2 regions of the Pseudoalteromonas sp. NZS127_1 genome follow, and region 1 is predicted to be linked to the other one. Evidence: predicted binding sites of a transcription regulator. Region 1 holds the regulator's gene; the other holds the start of a gene.
What was found. Region 1 encodes ArgR, which controls arginine synthesis, uptake and breakdown. Its sites were predicted from a motif close to ANTGAATANNTATTCANT; they were not measured.

Region 1 (11,946 bases):
AACTCAGGTTCGTCTACACCTTCAAGCGACAGCTACGGTTATTCGCAAGGTACATCAATGGCTGCGCCTCACGTAGCAGGTGTTGCGGCACTTATTAAGCAAGCAAAACCAGATGCAACGCCTGACGAAATAGAAAGTATTTTAAAATCAACAACCCGTTCGTTCCCTGCTACATGTACTAGCTGTGGTACGGGTATTGTTGATGCAGCCGCAGCTGTTGCAGCTGCAAGTGGCGGCACTACTCCGCCTACAGGCGGTGATAGCGAGCTTATTAATGGTGAAGCTAAAACAGGTTTAAGTGGGGCTGCAAATGCACAAGCGTTTTACACTATGACCGTACCAAGCGGTGCAACTAACGTAACATTCACTATGAGTGGTGGTACTGGTGATGCTGATTTATACGTACGTGCGGGCAGTAAACCTACAACTACTACCTATGACTGTCGCCCTTATAAAGGCGGTAATAGCGAAGAGTGTTCTATTGATAACCCTACTGCGGGAACTTACCACGTAATGCTTAACGGCTACTCTGCGTATTCAGCTGTGAGCTTGGTAGGTAATATTACTGGTGGTTCATCGTCTGGTGGCGGTACAGGCACTCCACAAGCAGGCGGCGGCACTATAAGCGATGTGACAGCCAATACTGGTCAGTGGAAACATTACACGTTAGATGTACCTGCAGGAATGAGTACGTTTACAGTAACAACGTCGGGTGGAAGTGGCGATGCAGACTTATTTGTAAAATATGGCAGCCAACCAACAACCACTACGTACGATTGTCGCCCTTATAAAAATGGCAACGCAGAAACATGTACATTTACCAATCCACAAGCAGGTACTTGGCACTTAAGCGTTAACGCCTATAGCACTTTCTCTGGTTTAACACTTAGCGGACAATACCAACCGTAATTTAAAATTTGAGCCGTAAATAAAAAACCGATGTTGTTTCCAACATCGGTTTTTAAATAGTAAGTAGCTGATTAATTAAAGCTAAAACCTACATTTTATTACTGTTATAGCTTCTCTAGTACTGATTCTGCACGGCTTACAACAAACTCTTTGTCTTGCTCTAAAAATAAACCAGTTACTACTGCATTTTCAACAATCATAGCGTAACGCGTTGAACGTAAACCACCAAAACTAGCGGTATCTTTATCAAGCCCTAACGATTTAGTGAAACTTCCATCGCCATCAGCAAGCATTGTAATTTCTTGCGCGTTTTGCGAGTCGCCCCATGCTTTCATAACAAATGCGTCATTAACAGATACACAGTAAATAGCATCAACACCTTTTGCTTTAATTTTATCAGCAAGAGTAATAAATTCAGGTAGATGTGCATTTGAACACGTTGGTGTAAATGCACCTGGCACTGCAAATAACACGACTTTTTTACCTTCAAACAACTCTTTGTTTGTAAGAGATTGCATACCGTCGTCAGTTAATTGCGTTAACGTAACCGATGGTAATTCTTGGCCTTGCTCAATCATGGTGGTTCCTTTAAAAGATCAATACAGAATAAGTAACAATCATACTACGTAACCTATTACAGTGTAGGTAAAGTGTAACTAACTTAGTAACCCAGAGTAGTCTAGCAAAGGTTTATAGACCGCGTTCACTACATTTTATGAAAACTATTTTAGCTTCTATAGTTTTCATAAAATTTATTGCTCTGTAGTTAAGGTAAATTCAAATCGTTTATAAAGCGAGAAAAGTCATTACCTAACTTTTTATCCCGCATGCTGTACTCGACAATTGCTTTTAAATAGCCTAACTTATCTCCGCAATCGTGAGAGCGACCACTCATATGGAATGCTTCAACAGTTTCTTGTGCCATTAATGCGTCAATAGAATCTGTAAGTTGTATTTCACCGCCAGCACCTACAGACGTTTTTGCAAGTAGAGGCCAAATATTCTTACTCAGTACATATCGCCCTACAACAGCAAGATTTGAAGGTGCTAAATCTGCATCAGGTTTTTCAACCATTGCTTTAATTGCAGCACTTTTACCTGGCATTAACTCAACACCGTTTATATCAGCAATACCATATTTACTAACGTCTTCTTTAGCTACTGGCTCAAGCATTATTTGGCTTGCTTGAGTTTCTTTAAAGCGTTTAATCATGGCCGCTAAGTTTTCAGTTTCTTGATCGGCAGTATAAGCATCAAGTATCACATCTGGCAGGAGCACTACAAAGTTATCGTCACCAACTATTGGCTTAGCACACAAAATAGCATGCCCTAGCCCTTTAGCTTCTCCTTGACGTACACTCATAATGGTGACATCAGGCGGACAAATAGAGCGAATCTCATCTAATAAAGCACGTTTAACACGTTTTTCAAGAGTAGCTTCTAGCTCGTAACTTGTATCAAAATGGTTTTCGATTGCATTTTTAGAGCTGTGTGTAACTAATACAATATCTTTAATACCGGCAGATACACATTCGCTGACAATATATTGAATTAGAGGTTTATCAACTATAGGGAGCATTTCTTTTGGAATAGCTTTTGTCATAGGGAGCATTCTCGTCCCTAAGCCTGCTACTGGAATTACAGCTTTCATATCTATCCTTAGTGATTAAGTTTGTAAATAAACTAGCAGATACAAAATAGATACCAGCTGAATAAAGTTACCTCTTTTGAAGGAGTAAATTTGAAGCTGCTTTTAAAGTGAAGACTCTACACTTTGGGAATATAAAATAGATAGGTAAATAGTGAACTTATTAATGATTTTGTTGGGGGGGGGGGTGAGATTACATTAGCTAAATAAAAAAGCCTGAGATTGTTATTAATAACAACTTCAGACTAATCAATATTTAACAATACCTTACTGAAGGTAGAGTTATAAAACCTTTTTATAATTAAAGACCAGCGCGATCTTTAATCACTGCAATAAGTGGTGAGCTAGCAAAGTTGCCTTCAGCCCAAGCAATATCAGCACCATCTGTTAACGCACTTTTTGATAAGTTTTTAACTATATACTCACCAGTATCCACTGCATTACTAGCAACAGCATGACGTAATAAGTTATTACCATTACATTGTACTGCATCATAAATATTACGAATTTTTACACGAGAGCTTTTAAGCTTGCTGCGTAATCGGTTTTTATCGTCTGCCGCAATATATTCACAAATAGATACTGCTAATTGATCTTCAGCATTTGCAGGTGCTGTATACGAAAAAGAACTTACAGCGACAACAGCAGTAAGTGCAACTAGCTTTGGTAATTTAAACATGACAAACCCTTTATAATACTTTGTTCTTATATAGACTATCGAATATTATATCAATCTATCAAAAATTACGCAATAATGTTAATGTTCTTTATACAAAGTTACGAATTTATAACTAGATTTGTTTTTTTCATCAGGAAGGTTTTGTTGCTCTTCCTTCACGTTCCAATTAGCAACTTTATTGTAATCAGGAAACTGTGTATCGCCTTTAATATCTAAATCAATAAAGGTTAAATACAAGCGTTCTGCTTTTGGTAAAAATTGCTCATAAATATTACCGCCACCAATAATCATTACTTCTTCAACAGCACAAACTAGTTCTAGTGCGGCCTCTGGTGTGGTTACCACTTCAATACCCTGTGCAGTATATTCGCTGTTTCGAGTAATAATAATATTACGACGCCCGGGTAAAGGACGGCCTATTGACTCAAAAGTTTTACGACCCATGATCACAGGTTTACCCGTAGTTATTTTTTTAAAATGCTGAAGATCCGCAGGTAAATGCCATGGCATTTTATTATCTAGGCCAATTACACGGTTATTTGCCATTGCTGCAATCATTGAAATTATCATAATAAACACCTAGTACTTTATTCTTAAACAAAGAAAAAGGAGCATAAGCTCCTTTTTAATAAATTCTATTTAATTAACGCTCGTAGACAACTTCTACGTCGTAATCATCTTCATCCCAGTCGTCCCAATCATCATCATTGCCTTTACCTTTAGTGGCTTTTTCATGATAGGTATCCCACTTAAATTCAACTTCTTCATCTTCAACTTGTACAAACTTCTCTTTAGGCATGCTATCAAGTAGTGTCATTATGTTGTGGATTAAAGGTTGAGTATTAAGTTTATTAATTGCTGAAATGTGATAAATATTTTCAGTTTCGCCCAGCTCTTCTGCAATCGCTTCGCATAGCGCTTTTGCTTCATCTTCTGGTAATAAATCTATTTTATTAAACACTAACCAGCGTGGCTTTTCAGCTAATTTAGGGCTGTATTGGTGTAGCTCGTTAATAATCGAGAATGCATTATCAACAGGGTTTGAACCATCTACCGGCATTACATCAATAATGTGCAATAACACACGACAACGCTCTAAATGCTTCAAGAAGCGAATACCTAGGCCTGCACCATCAGATGCACCTTCAATTAGACCCGGAATATCGGCTATAACAAATGATTTATTTGCTTCTGGACGTACCACACCTAAATTAGGAATAAGCGTCGTGAATGGGTAATCAGCTACTTTTGGTCTTGCTGCAGATACACTGCGGATAAACGTAGATTTACCTGCATTTGGTAATCCTAGTAAGCCTACATCAGCTAATAATAGTAACTCTAACTTTAAGTTACGTACTTCACCGGGTGTGCCCAATGTTTTTTGACGAGGTGCTCGGTTAGTACTTGATTTAAAACGTGCATTCCCCAAGCCGTGGAAACCACCTTTTGCAACCAAAATTCGTTGACCATCTTGAGTTAAGTCGCCAAGTCCCTCTTGGGTATCAACATCCATGATGCGCGTGCCTACAGGCACCATAACAAATAAGTCATCGGCTTTTCGGCCTGTACAGTTACGGCTACGACCGTTAGTACCACGTTCAGCTCTATGAAAGCGCTCAAACTGATAATCAATTAGGGTATTTAAGTTTTCATCAGCTTGTAGATAAACACTACCACCGTCTCCACCGTCACCGCCGTCTGGTCCACCATCTGGAACATATTTTTCACGACGGAAAGACACGATGCCACTGCCACCGTCTCCAGCTTCTGCGCGAATTTCTACTTCATCTACAAACTTCATGATTACTCACTTTAGGGATTGGCTTGTTTAATAACTCTATTATATACACAAGCCAACACAAATGCAGGCTTGGGTATATATTTTGACTGACTACAAAACAAAAAACCCCGCAAAGGCGGGGTTTTTAACTACCTTACTGATTACTCAGTTACGATAGTTACGTATTTACGGTTTAAAGGACCTTTTTGTTCAAACTGAACTTTACCATCTGCTTTTGCGAAGATAGTGTGGTCTTTACCGATACCTACGTTAGTACCAGGGTGGAAACGAGTTCCACGCTGACGAACAATGATGCTACCCGCTAGAACTGATTCGCCACCAAAACGCTTAACACCTAGGCGTTTGCTTTCTGAATCGCGACCGTTACGAGTACTACCAGCTGCTTTTTTATGTGCCATTTCTAAGTACCTCTAATTAAGCGCTAATGCTAGTGATTTTAACTTCAGTGAACCATTGACGATGGCCCATTTGCTTACGAGAATGCTTACGGCGTCTAAATTTAACAACCTTAATCTTCTCACCGCGACCATGTGAAACAACCTCAGCTGTTATCTTGCCACCGTTTACGAACGGTACACCGATCTCGATTTTCTCACCATCAGCAACTAAAAGTACTGAATCAAATTCTACTGCCGCACCAGTTTCAACGTCTAATTTTTCAAGACGAATCGTTTGACCTTCAGTCACACGATGCTGTTTACCACCACTTTGGAAAACCGCGTACATAATTAACTCCGTCTGTGCACCCTCAAATCGGCGCAACTAAAATATTCTTCGATAGGGCGCGAAGTTTACGCTAACGCGAAATAACTAGCAAGCCTATTTTGTAATTAAAATGAATAAAAAGTAGCTGCTTTGAGAGCAATTCAATATTTACCCCATTTTATATTAATTAGCCCTTTTGCCAAGCGCTTTTTAACTCTTAGTCGAAATAAATTAATGTACTCAAATATGACCCTCACAGCTTAATATCTAAGCACACCATAAACTGTATATTGATTATCAATTAATCAGTTATCTTGGCTAATTCAGTCTAAATTAAGTACTTTAATAGTGTTTTTTCAATCAATCGTCACAAAATATCGAGCTAGTGCATTTTTTGTTGTACAATCTGCGCCGTTCACACATAAAAATTGGCTCGGAGATCAATGGATATAAAAGCTATCCAGGCGTTAATCGAAAGCGATATGAATGACGTCAATCAACTTATACATGCGCAAATGCGCTCAGATGTGGCGTTAGTTAATCAGCTTGGTTTATATATAGTTAGCAGTGGCGGCAAACGCGTTCGTCCAATGCTGGCGATTTTAGCAGCCAAAGCGCTCGGTTATCAGGGTAAAGATCACATAACACTTGCAACAATTGTTGAGTTTATTCATACAGCAACGCTATTGCATGACGATGTTGTAGATGAATCAAACTTACGACGTGGCACACCTACAGCAAATGCTGAATTTGGTAATGCTGCTAGCGTATTGGTTGGTGACTTTATTTACACTCGTTCATTTCAGCTTATGGTTGGCCTTGGAAAAATGCAGGTTATGCAAGTACTTGCCGATGCAACAAACATTATTGCTGAAGGTGAAGTATTGCAGTTAATGAACTGCAACGACCCAGATACGACCGAAGCCAGTTATATGCAGGTTATTTACTCTAAAACAGCTAAGTTGTTTGAAGCAGCGACAGGCCTTGCTGCCATTATTACTGAGCAAGACCAAACTACGCTCGATGCACTAAACCTTTACGGTATGCATTTAGGGACTGCGTTTCAGCTAGTAGACGATGTACTTGATTACAATGCAGATGCTGAGCAGCTGGGTAAAAACATTGGTGATGATTTAGCTGAAGGCAAACCAACGCTTCCACTTATTTATGCTATGCAACATGGTAGCGAGCAGCAAACGCAGCTTATTCGTGATGCAATAGAGCACAGTAATGGTATGGAGCATTTAGAAGACATTCTATCGGCACTGAAGCAAACTAATGCGCTTGAATTTACAATGCAAAAAGCAGAGCTTGAAGCTGACAAAGCTATTGCCTGTTTAGACTTTTTAGCTGAGTCTGACTATAAGCAAGCACTCATAAGCCTTGCTCGTATTGCGGTTGACCGCGACCACTAGTTACACAGTGTGACATTAATTCTGAGCAACAAAAAAGCCTGCAAATGCAGGCTTTTTTGTTATTCTACTTTGGCTATTACGCCATGAAATCAACACCTTCTTTGATGTCTTTTTTCAGTGTTTCAAGCATGTCATTTTTTGCTTTTGTTTCAAATGCGCTTAGTTCGCCGTAAGAAAGAATTTCTTCTACGCCGTTTTTACCTAAACGTACTGGGTGTGCAAAGTACTCTGCATCGCCATTTTCAACAGCAACGTAAGCGTAATCTACAACTTCTTCACCCTGTAGGCCTTTAACTAAAGACATACAAAAACGAGCAGCAGCTGCGCCCATTGATAATGTAGCTGAACCGCCACCGGCTTTAGCATTTACAACTTCAGTACCCGCATTTTGGATACGTGGAGTAAGTGCAGCAACTTCTTCATCAGTGAAAGAAACACCTTCAACTTGAGAAAGTAGAGGAAGAATGGTTGTGCCTGAGTGACCACCAATTACTGGTACTTTCACAGTTGCTACGTCTACGCCTTTAAGTTCAGCAACAAATGCTTCTGAACGAATAACGTCAAGCGTAGTAATACCGAATACGCGTTTAGCGTCGTAAGTACCTGCTTTTTTGAATACTTCAGCAACGATTGGAACTGTGCCATTTACTGGGTTAGTAATAATACCTACTAACGCTTTAGGACAGCTAGCAACAATGCCTTCTGCTAAAGTTTTGATGATACCAGCATTTACATTAAATAAATCAGCACGATCCATACCTGGTTTACGTGGCATACCCGCTGGGATAAGAACGATGTCAGAGCCTTCAAGCGCTTTGTTTAATTCGTCTGCGCCAAAGCCTGCTACTTTAACATCTGTTGGGATGTGAGAAAGGTCAACCGCAACACCTGGTACTACTGGTGCAACATCATAAAGTGATAATTCAGAGCCAGCTGGTAAGCCTGTTTTTAATAATAAAGACAACGCTTGGCCGATACCGCCTGCAGCACCTAATACAGCAACTTTCATTGGAATTCTCCGTAATTTGAGGTAGGAAACATTTGTGGCTCTTAAGATAATGAAATTAGCGACTAAAAACAAATTTATCCTGTCTATTTCAAGTATATTTTCGACCATAGTCGTAAACTTTTGTGATTTAACGCATCAAACTGGCAAGTTAACTAAACAACTGCTGCATAATTATTCATTTTTGTGTAGAATTTGCGGCATAAATAACAAAAACGAATAAAGACTATGCAACCACAAGATAAACAAGAAGCATTGGTAAAAGCATTTAAATCACTATTAAAAGAAGAAAATTTTGGCTCTCAAGGCGAAATAGTTGATGCATTAAAAGATCAAGGCTTTGACAATATAAGCCAAAGTAAAGTATCGCGCATGCTAAGTAAATTTGGTGCTGTACGCACACGTAACGCCAAACAAGAAATGGTTTACTGCTTACCAGCTGAAATGGGTGTACCTACGGCTAAAAGCCCATTACGCCAATTAGTAATCGACATTATGCACAACGAAATGATGATCATTATTCGTACCAGTCCAGGCGCCGCTCAGCTTATCGCGCGTTTATTAGATTCATTAGGTAAAGCAGATGGCGTACTAGGAACAATTGCAGGCGACGATACTATTTTTATCGCTCCTGCTAAAATATCTGAAATAGATGTAACACTTGAACGTGTTCGCATTTTATTTGATACGGTTTAATAGCAAACTAAATTTGTTTTAAAAACCCGACTGAAGGCGCAAAGAAAGCAGAACCCATATCGGCTTGAGTAAAATCAAGCCAGTGGTCGTAGCAATCACCTTCTCCTAAACGACTTTTAAGTACTTTTTCAAATGCAGTACCCGTACTAGCGCATGTAATTGATAACATTCCCTGCTCATACACATCGCCATAAGGCATGCTCTGATTTAATAATAGCGGTTGTCCGTCTTCGTCTTTTAGCTCACTACGTGAAGCATGGCTGGTTTCAATCGCGGGGATAATTAGTGTGTTATCAAGGCGCGTACGCCCCATTATTTGTTCTTGCTCACTCAATGATAAGTGCTGCCACATAGTTAAATCATGCTTATAACGCTGTACATGAATATAACTCCCCTGATCTTCAAAATTGCCAGGGTTACTAATTAAAGCCGTAGCGCGCTTTTTTCTTCCATGTGCGGTGTCGCCACCATAAATAAAACCATTAAAATCACGACCATCTAAAAAGCGAAAATTACGAATTTGCTCCACCAGCTCAACATCGGGGGCAAATAGTTTTAAAATTTGCAGCGCAAATAAATGGTTAACGTCTTCACGGTCAGAGCGAATTTGCACAAATAAATCGCACGGTTGTACGCTCATTTGATGATCGCTATGGTTTATATTAGGAAAGCTCTGTAATTCGCTTGGGATGTATTCAGGGAGGATATGCGGCCAATATTGCGCACCAATAGCAACCATACAAGAGAGCATTGATTCTGAAAATTGATCGCTAAATTCTTCTTCAATAGCGCTTACTTGTTTTAACTTTGCGCGAAGTGATTCATCTTGACCATCAAACACATTAAAAAATAAGTGCAAACCGTGTAAGTTTGCTTCAGCACAAATCCCTGATTGCGCTTGCGCCATTGTTATTCCTTAGTTTTATAGATAAAAACACAGCGAATAACAAATTAATTACGATTCGAAAAAATTCACCGTGTGAGGTTTTATTTTTATTATAACCTGCTCATTATTTTCAAATGACTGGCCATATTGTGCAGCAACTTCAATTTCTTGTTCATCAATAACAAGTGAATAAACATACGCCGAACCAATAAAGCGACGACTTATGATTGTAGCTCGCTTACTAAATTTGTCACTTTGGTTATCTGCCACTAATTCTATTTGATGGGGACGTACATATATAAGCCCTATGCTTACGTCATGCTTACTCTCAATATAAGATTCGACTAAACCAAATGGTGTTTTGTATTCAGTTGCTGTTAATACTTCTGCGCTCAAGTATATGCCTTGACCCAGAAACTCTGCAACCTCCTTTGAACATGGAGCTGCAAAAAGCTGCTCAGGCGTGCCTTGTTGCTCAATTTTACCGCGATGCATAATGGCAAGTGTATCTGAAAAGGCAAACGCCTCTTCTTTTGAATGTGTAACAAACACAGCAGATACTTGGGTTGCCTTAATAATTCGACGTATATCGGCAATTAATTCAAAGCGTACTTGTGTGTCGATATTTGAAAAGGGCTCATCAAGTAGCAATAAACTAGGCTTATAAGCTAATGCACGAGCAATAGCTACACGCTGCTGTTGGCCACCCGATAACTGATGCGGGAACCTGTCGGCACAGCCAATTAAATGTACCAGCTTAAGCATTTCATCTACGCGTTGCTGCTTTTGAGCTTTACTCATTTTACTAAGCCCAAATGCGATATTATTTGCCACCGTCAAATGCGGAAACAACGCATAGTCTTGAAACATCATGCCGATGTTACGGTGCTCAGGCGAGACAAACGATTGCTCATCACTCACTAATTTACCGTCTATAAAAATAGACCCTTGCTTAGCTTCAATTAAACCTGCAATCGCTTTTAACGTGGTCGTTTTGCCGCACCCACTCGCTCCGAGTAGACAAACAATTTCATCTTTACCCACTGTTAAATCTAAATCGTGAATAACCTTTGTACCGTTATAGTGATAGCTCACGCCTTGTAAAATTAAACTACTCATTTAACTACGCTGCTCCATAGAACGATTAATAAAATACAAAGGAATAAACCCAACAATAACAATAAATAATGCCGATATAGAAGCAAGCTCTAACTGCTCGTCACTCACATACTGAAATACATGAGTAGCTAAGCTTTCAAAATTAAACGGCCTGAGCAATAGCGCAGCCGGCAGTTCTTTCATGCACTCAATAAATACCAATAAAGCAGCAGTAAGCAATCCTCTTCGCAGTAAAGGTAGGTGCACTAAACGCAGTGTTTGTCCTTGGCTTTTACCCATTGATTGGCTTGCCATATCAAGTGATGGGCTAATACGTAAAAAACTCGACTCAATTGCTCCGTGTGCAATGGCGTAAAACCTAACAATATAAGCAATAATAATAGTAAGAATGCTACCTGTAAGCAGTAAGCCAATATCTAAATTATACGGCTCGAGCGCTGTGTTAATGGTGTTCTCTAATAATGTAAGTGGTAACAAAACCGCAATAGCGAGTACTGTGCCAGGCAACGCATATCCTGTGCTTGCTAAACGCCCAGGAATAAGCGGATACGTTTGCTTTGCCACACGCTGATAAAAAACGACAAAAATACTCAACGTAATCGTTATTAGGCTCACAACCCCAGCCACTTTTAAACTTTGCCAAGCGTAACTAAAAAACTCTACATTCCATGCTTTATCAAAGTAGGTAATGGCGTAATTTATAAGTACTGCAATAGGGATTACAAACGCGATAAATAAAATAAAGCTGCAAAATGCCGTTGCGAGCCAAGCTGACTTTCCTTTTAATACATAGAGAGATTCACTATTTACACTTGATTGGCGCTCAAATACCGCTTGGTTACGACGACTAAAGCGCTCTGCCATTAATGCTAAAAATAACAGTAATAACATCACACCCGATATTTTAGCTGCCGCTGTAAGTGAGTAATAACCAAACCACGTATCGTATACGGCAGTCGTTAATGTACTTACGGCAAAATAACTCACTGTTGCAAAGTCAGCCATGGTTTCCATACTTATAAGCGCAAGAGCCGCCACAATAGCCCCACGAGAGAGTACTAAGCTTACTTTAAAGAAACTTT
Region 2 (6,555 bases), on a different contig from region 1:
GCTGCTCGCAAATAAGCATCACATTTTGTGCAATAACGTCTTCGATTAATTCCATTACTGTTGGGGCACCTGGTTTTATTTCGCCTGGCTTCTCAAACAATGCTAAATTTTGAGTTAGATACATGATCAAATCATCGTACCCTTGCCTATCTAAAACCATTTTTGTACCACCTTTGTATAATTAATTATTTTTGATTTAAGCAGAAAGCGCTGTTGATTGCTAGCTTTGCGCGTTAGCAATACAAAAAAAGCAGCCGAAGCTGCTTTTATAATAATTAAGTAGTATTACTACTTAATCTATTTTTAAGCCTGGGCTTAGTGTTGCTGGCATAGCAACTTTTTCAAGCTCTACTGAAGCTACAGGGTATGCACAGTAATCGGCTGCGTAATACGCGCTTGCTCTGTGATTGCCCGATGCGCCAATACCACCAAATGGTGCTGCGCTTGATGCGCCAGTAATTGGGCGGTTCCAGTTAACAATACCGGCACGAATACGACGTAAAAAGTGGTCGTAATCTGCTGCACTGTCACTTAATAAACCAGCCGATAAACCAAAGGTTGTATCGTTTGCTTTATCAATGGCTTGGTCAAAGTCGTCAAAGCGGAATACTTTTAAAAGTGGTCCAAAATGCTCTTCATCTGGGAAGTCACTAATATTTGTACACTCAATAATACCTGGTGTTACAAAGCCAGTATTAGCTGTATGCTCAAGTTCTACTAATACTTCACCACCAAGCTCAACAAGCTCGTTTTGCGCTTTAACCATGCCTGCAGCTGCAGCTGATGAGATCATAGAGCCCATAAATGGCTGGTCTGCATCGTCATAACTACCTACTTTAATCGCTTTAGTTGCTGTGATTAAACGCTCAAGTATCACATCGCCTTTGCTACCAGTTGGTAAAAATAGTTTACGTGCACACGTACAACGCTGGCCACTTGAGATAAACGCTGATTGAATAATATCGTGAACAACCGCTTTAGTGTCTTCAACGTCAGTAATAATAAGTGGGTTATTACCACCCATTTCTAGCGCTAAAATTTTGCCAGGTTGACCCGCAAACTGTTCATGTAAAATATGACCAGTACGCGAAGAACCCGTAAAGAACAAGCCATCAATACCTTTGTGAGCAGCAAGGGCTTTACCCGTTTCTACTTCACCTTGTACAAGGTTAATGACACCTGCTGGTAAGCCTGCTTTTTCCCACAGTTTAAGCGTAAGCTCAGCTACTTTAGGAGTAAGTTCAGACGGTTTAAACACAACCGTGTTACCTGCTAAAAGCGCTGGCACAATGTGGCCATTAGGTAAGTGACCCGGAAAGTTATACGGACCAAATACGGCTACAACACCATGTGGCTTATGACGAATCATCGCACGGCCAAGTGGCATTGCGTTTTCTACGTCGCCAGTGCGCTCTAAAAATGCTTTTTCAGAAATGGCAATTTTACCAACCATAGCACCGGCTTCTGTGCGAGTTTCCCACAATGGCTTACCTGTTTCTTGTGCAATAGTAATAGCGAGCTCTTCGCTGTTTTCTTTTAATTGCGCTGCAAATGCTTGAATTATTTCCAAGCGCTCAGTAAAGCTTTTATCAGCCCATGCATAAAACGCTTCGCGCGCTGCATTTACTGCGGTGTCTACTTGCGCCGCAGTTGCCGATGAAGCCTGCCAAATAACGTCGTTATTTGCAGGGTTTACTGAATTAAATTCTGTGCCTTGGCCTTGTGACCATTGACCATTTATAAATTGTGCAGGATGAGTCATATACTTTCTCCTAAATTAAATCGTGGTTGCACTAACAATATCGCCAGTTTGCAAATGCAGTGCATCTGCTATTTCTTGCGATAAAATAAGGCTTTTTGCGCGCTCGTCGAATGTCATTGGTGTAACGGTTGCTCTGAAATCTTCAAGCTTTTCGTTTGCTAGCAACACCATGGTGTCGCCAGTCATTTCGCCAATTTCAACGTTAAAGTGATTTGCATTACGAATAGTCGCAATGTTATCTACTTTTGCTTCAACCGTTGGGCCGCCGTCAAAAATATCTACGTAGCCATTAAACGTAAAGCCTTCGCTTTTTAATAACTCGATTGCTGGGCGAGTGTTGTCGTGTACTTTACCTATTACGGCTTGCGCATCTTTACTTAGCAAGTTTACGTAAATTGGGTATTTAGGCATTAATTCAGCAATGAAAACCTTTTGGCCAATACCTGTTAGGTAATCAGCTGTTGGAAAATCCATTGAGAAGAAGTGCTCTTCAAGCCACTGCCAAAAAGGGCTGCTGCCGTTTTCGTCAGACACACCGCGCATTTCTGCGATTACTGTTTGCGCAAAACGCTCTTGATGCTGTTTTATAAACATAAAGCGCGCTTTTGAAAGTAGCTTACCGTTACAATTTTTACGATAACCATCTTTTAAAAACAATGTGCAAAGCTCTGTAGCACCTGTGTAGTCGTTACATAGCGTTAGAATATCAACCGCTTTGTATACGTCTAATGTGCGCGAAGAGTGAATCACTTTACTTAAGTGATAATGATAAAATGCATCATCAAGCCCTACCGCAGCTTCAATTGCAGATGTTCCTACAACGTCACCGGTTTCGCTATCTTCAAGAACAAACAGGTAGCCTTCGTCACCAGGTTGTGACGTTTGTTTAGCAAAAGAGCTTACTGAATGGTCGATCTTTTTTTGCAATAGTTCTTCGTTTAATGGCAAAGACGTAAAACCATGCCCTGATTCGTGGGCAATTTTCAGTAATGCTGAATAATCATTTTGCTGGATTGGGCGAAGGATCATCATGAGTCCGCTTGCTCCCTTATAAATAACGGTAAATAGGAATTGCAGGGCAAGCAGTGCTTGCCCTTAATTGGTTGGCTTAAGTCGCTTATGCGTTTACTACGCTAGCTACTGCTTTTTCAAAGCGTGCCATACCTTCGCGAATGTCCGCTTCAGGAATTACTAAAGATGGAGTGAAACGTATTACGTCTGCACCAGCAACTAATGACATAAGGCCTTGCTCAGTCCCTGCCACTAAAAACTCTTTTGCACGACCTTTGTATTGCTCGTTCACTACTGCACCAATTAATAAACCTTGGCCACGGATTTCGCTAAATACGTTGTATTTGTCGTTAACCGCAGTAAGTAGTTCATTAAATAATGCTGCTTTAGCTTTTACGCCAGCAAGTACTTCTGGGGTATTTACTGTATCAAATGCAGCTTCTGCAACAGCACACGCAAGCGGGTTGCCGCCATAAGTAGAACCATGAGTACCTACTTTAAGATGCTGTGCAATTTCAGTTGTTGTGATCATAGCGCCAATAGGGAAACCGCCGCCAAGTGCTTTAGCTGAAGTTAAAATATCAGGTACTATGTTTAAGCCTTGGTATGCGTATAAATCGCCAGTACGGCCAACACCTGTTTGAACTTCATCAAAAATAAGCAGTGCGTTATGTTTAGTACATAAATCGCGAACGCCTTGAGCAAACTCGTCAGTTGGTGAAACAATACCGCCTTCACCTTGAAGAGGTTCCATCATTACGGCACATGTTTTATCGCTGATAAGCGCTTCAAAAGCAGCTAGGTCGTTGTAATCACAATGTACAATGTCGCCAGGCTTAGGACCAAAACCATCTGAATATGCAGCTTGGCCACCAACAGTTACGGTAAAGAATGTACGACCGTGGAAACCTTTGTTAAACGCGATGATCTGTGATTTTTCTGCGCCAAACTTATCAAGTGCAAAACGACGCGCTAATTTAAGCGCTGCTTCGTTTGCTTCTGCGCCTGAGTTGGCAAAGTAAACTTTTTCAGCAAATGTAGCATCAACCATTTTTTTAGCTAGGCGAAGTGCCGGCTCATTGGTCATTACATTTGATAGATGCCAGATTTTTTCGCCTTGCTCTTTTAATGCGCCTACTAATGCAGGGTGGCAATGGCCAAGACAGTTAACTGCAATACCACCAGCAAAGTCGATAAACTCTCGACCTTGTTGATCCCAGACGCGAGAACCTTCGCCTCGAACAGGAATTACGCTTGAAGGTGCGTAGTTAGGAACCATTACGTGATCAAATAATTCGCGATTGACTGTCATTTTATTTCCTCTTAATTGTGAGCAACACAAAACATCAAAATAGGTGTTTGGTTAATATTTGTAACCAACTTTATAGGCAAGATCAGTAACCTGATAATTGCGCAAAATTGCTTTGTGGTTCAATTTTCAGACGCACATTATTTCAGAATTACTTATATCTGTCTCGTTAAAAACTTTCATGTATCCCTTGAAAATAAAGGGCTAAAGATATTATTTCATAGATAGTGAATAACTATTTGCATAGCTATTTATGCTTATTTTTAAACAACTAACCGCATGAGCACCAAGGCGCGCATGCTTTAATCGGCAAATATGCAATATAACAATAGAGTGAGAATGAATGGTTAGTCGCAAAAAAATTAACAAAAAATTCAGATTTTTAGTCAATTTGAATAGCTAAATTGGTAAAATTACTCGATTGGAGGGTTTTTAGTTCCGTTTTAGTGAACTTAAAGTACGAAAACCAGCTTAGAGTTTCATCGGGCTCAATAAGTTGATGCTCTTTTAAATTAAGATATTGAGAGTAGCAACGTGCCTTTAGCATTACTTCTGTTAATGGCAGTAATGTATCGCCTTTATCTACCCCATTTACTAGCTGCTGCATGACACCTTTAAACGGTAAATATTTAAAAGCCATTTTGTCTATTACCTTCGCGCTTACTTCTATCGACTTATTGCTAAGTAGAGTAGTTAAAAATAGCGGATCGGGTTGTAGCTCTAATAATGCGGTGTGTAAATCTTTTTGGTTTTCATTTCGGGCTAACTGCACTTTGCGTTGCCATACTTTCTCAAACGTTTTTAAGTACAAGCGCACTAATGCAATTCGTCCTACATCTAAAAGCATTCCAAGGGTAAATGCATGTACGTCATTCACATTATTAATTTGTGCAATTTTTTGCGCAGCAATCGCGTTTGCCATCGCGCTGTCGCGTAGCCGGCGTTTTAATAATGAAAATGGTTCGGTGCTATGTGGCATCCAATGACGGGCAGCAAATGTAGGAATAACAAGCTGTAAGTTATCAAGGCCAATATAACGAAGGGCAAGCGATGGTTTATCTACTTTTACAGACGTGTTTTTACTACGTTGATTACGGTAGTAAGGTAAATTAACAAGCGTTACTAACTCTCTACCCAACCAGCTTATATCATTAACCAGTGGCTCTAAACGCCCTACCGACGCTGACTTTACAGCTAATATGTCGAGTATATTGGCAATGCCATCTTCAATACCTATAGTGCTGTGAATTACGCCATCTATATCTTCGAGCTGCTTATATATAGCTGTTTCAATTGTTTTGTGCAGTTGCTCACTCGCTTGAGCGCGGTACTTATGATGTGCAGTACTGCTTTGCTGGCGTTTATTTTGCGCGGCCACTTCAACCTGAAGCAAGGTGCGCTGCTTCATGGGTTCGCCGTAATCTATATCTAATGTATGGATGAAACCAATTTGCTGATGCGCAAAGCTGTGCCCAAGCAATAAGTCATGAGCCCGTTGGCTTAGTATTTTGGCAGTGCGCTGTTGCGCTACAAGTTCAGTCATGACATCCATTAATAAAGTATTAAATGCTCTGTGTATTATAACATTAGAAGCGAGTTAAAAAGTTATCAAGCAGTTCTAAGCCTTGATCGGTTAGAATAGCCTCGGGGTGAAACTGCACACCTTCGATTGCTAGTTCTTTATGAAGTAACCCCATAATTTCGTCAAACTCGCCTTGCTCAGTTTGAGTCCATGCGGTTACTTCAAGCTCTTTAGGCAAAGTTTGCGCTTTAACCACTAAAGAATGATAACGACATACCGTTAACGGATTAGCTAAGCCTTTAAACACCCCTTTATTTGTATGAACTATGGGTGATGTTTTACCGTGCATTACTTTTTTAGCACGAACTACATCTCCTCCTAAAGCTTGCGCGATAGTTTGATGCCCCAAGCAAATCCCTAAAATAGGATATTGCCCTTTTAGTTGCTCAACAACATTTAGTGAAATACCCGCTTCGTTAGGGGTGCATGGCCCTGGCGATAACACGATGTGTTTCGGGTTCAACTGCTTTATTTGTGCAATGCTTAGCTCGTCATTACGTTTCACTAAAACGTCTTGATCTAAACGCTGAAAATATTGCACTAAGTTGTAAGTAAACGAGTCGTAGTTGTCGATCATCAACAGCATTACACAACAAACCTTATAAATTATTGACCACTTACTTCACACAAGTGGTACTAAGCGCTGCATTCTACCACTATTAATTAACCAACATAAATTAGCAAAAAGCGTTAAAAATTAACTATTTTAGCTAAAATGCTTAAAAGCCTTTAGCAGGTATTGGTTTACTTAACCTGAACTCTGGTTAAGAGATTTATTAACGTATTGAATCATGGTGATATTTAAATTTATTTTCTCTAGCCAGAGATTCCTTGCAGCTTGAGCAATAATATCGAACCCTAAGCTTTTTACGAGTAGTTAATACTCCTATT

Region 2: a site for ArgR is predicted at 4,321-4,338, ahead of I6F50_RS12045 (aspartate aminotransferase family protein). Genes of this name have one in related genera too.

What each region holds. Positions count from the first base shown of each region.
Region 1 covers NZ_JADYXO010000006.1:67,301-79,246, reverse strand. The annotation lists gene I6F50_RS07680 (S8 family peptidase) at 1-909, shown strand, start outside; gene I6F50_RS07675 (peroxiredoxin) at 1,014-1,487, opposite strand; gene galU (UTP--glucose-1-phosphate uridylyltransferase GalU) at 1,676-2,560, opposite strand; gene I6F50_RS07665 (DUF3718 domain-containing protein) at 2,859-3,236, opposite strand; gene folA (type 3 dihydrofolate reductase) at 3,315-3,806, opposite strand; gene cgtA (Obg family GTPase CgtA) at 3,880-5,037, opposite strand; gene rpmA (50S ribosomal protein L27) at 5,178-5,435, opposite strand; gene rplU (50S ribosomal protein L21) at 5,452-5,763, opposite strand; gene ispB (octaprenyl diphosphate synthase) at 6,186-7,157, shown strand; gene mdh (malate dehydrogenase) at 7,234-8,166, opposite strand; gene argR (transcriptional regulator ArgR) at 8,392-8,859, shown strand; gene I6F50_RS07625 (Dyp-type peroxidase) at 8,867-9,766, opposite strand; gene I6F50_RS07620 (ABC transporter ATP-binding protein) at 9,815-10,864, opposite strand; gene I6F50_RS07615 (iron ABC transporter permease) at 10,865-11,946, opposite strand, start outside.
Region 2 covers NZ_JADYXO010000012.1:17,067-23,621, forward strand. The annotation lists gene I6F50_RS12030 (DUF3802 family protein) at 1-160, opposite strand, end outside; gene astD (succinylglutamate-semialdehyde dehydrogenase) at 293-1,762, opposite strand; gene astA (arginine N-succinyltransferase) at 1,778-2,794, opposite strand; gene I6F50_RS12045 (aspartate aminotransferase family protein) at 2,880-4,085, opposite strand; gene I6F50_RS12050 (HDOD domain-containing protein) at 4,465-5,625, opposite strand; gene I6F50_RS12055 (aminodeoxychorismate/anthranilate synthase component II) at 5,669-6,250, opposite strand.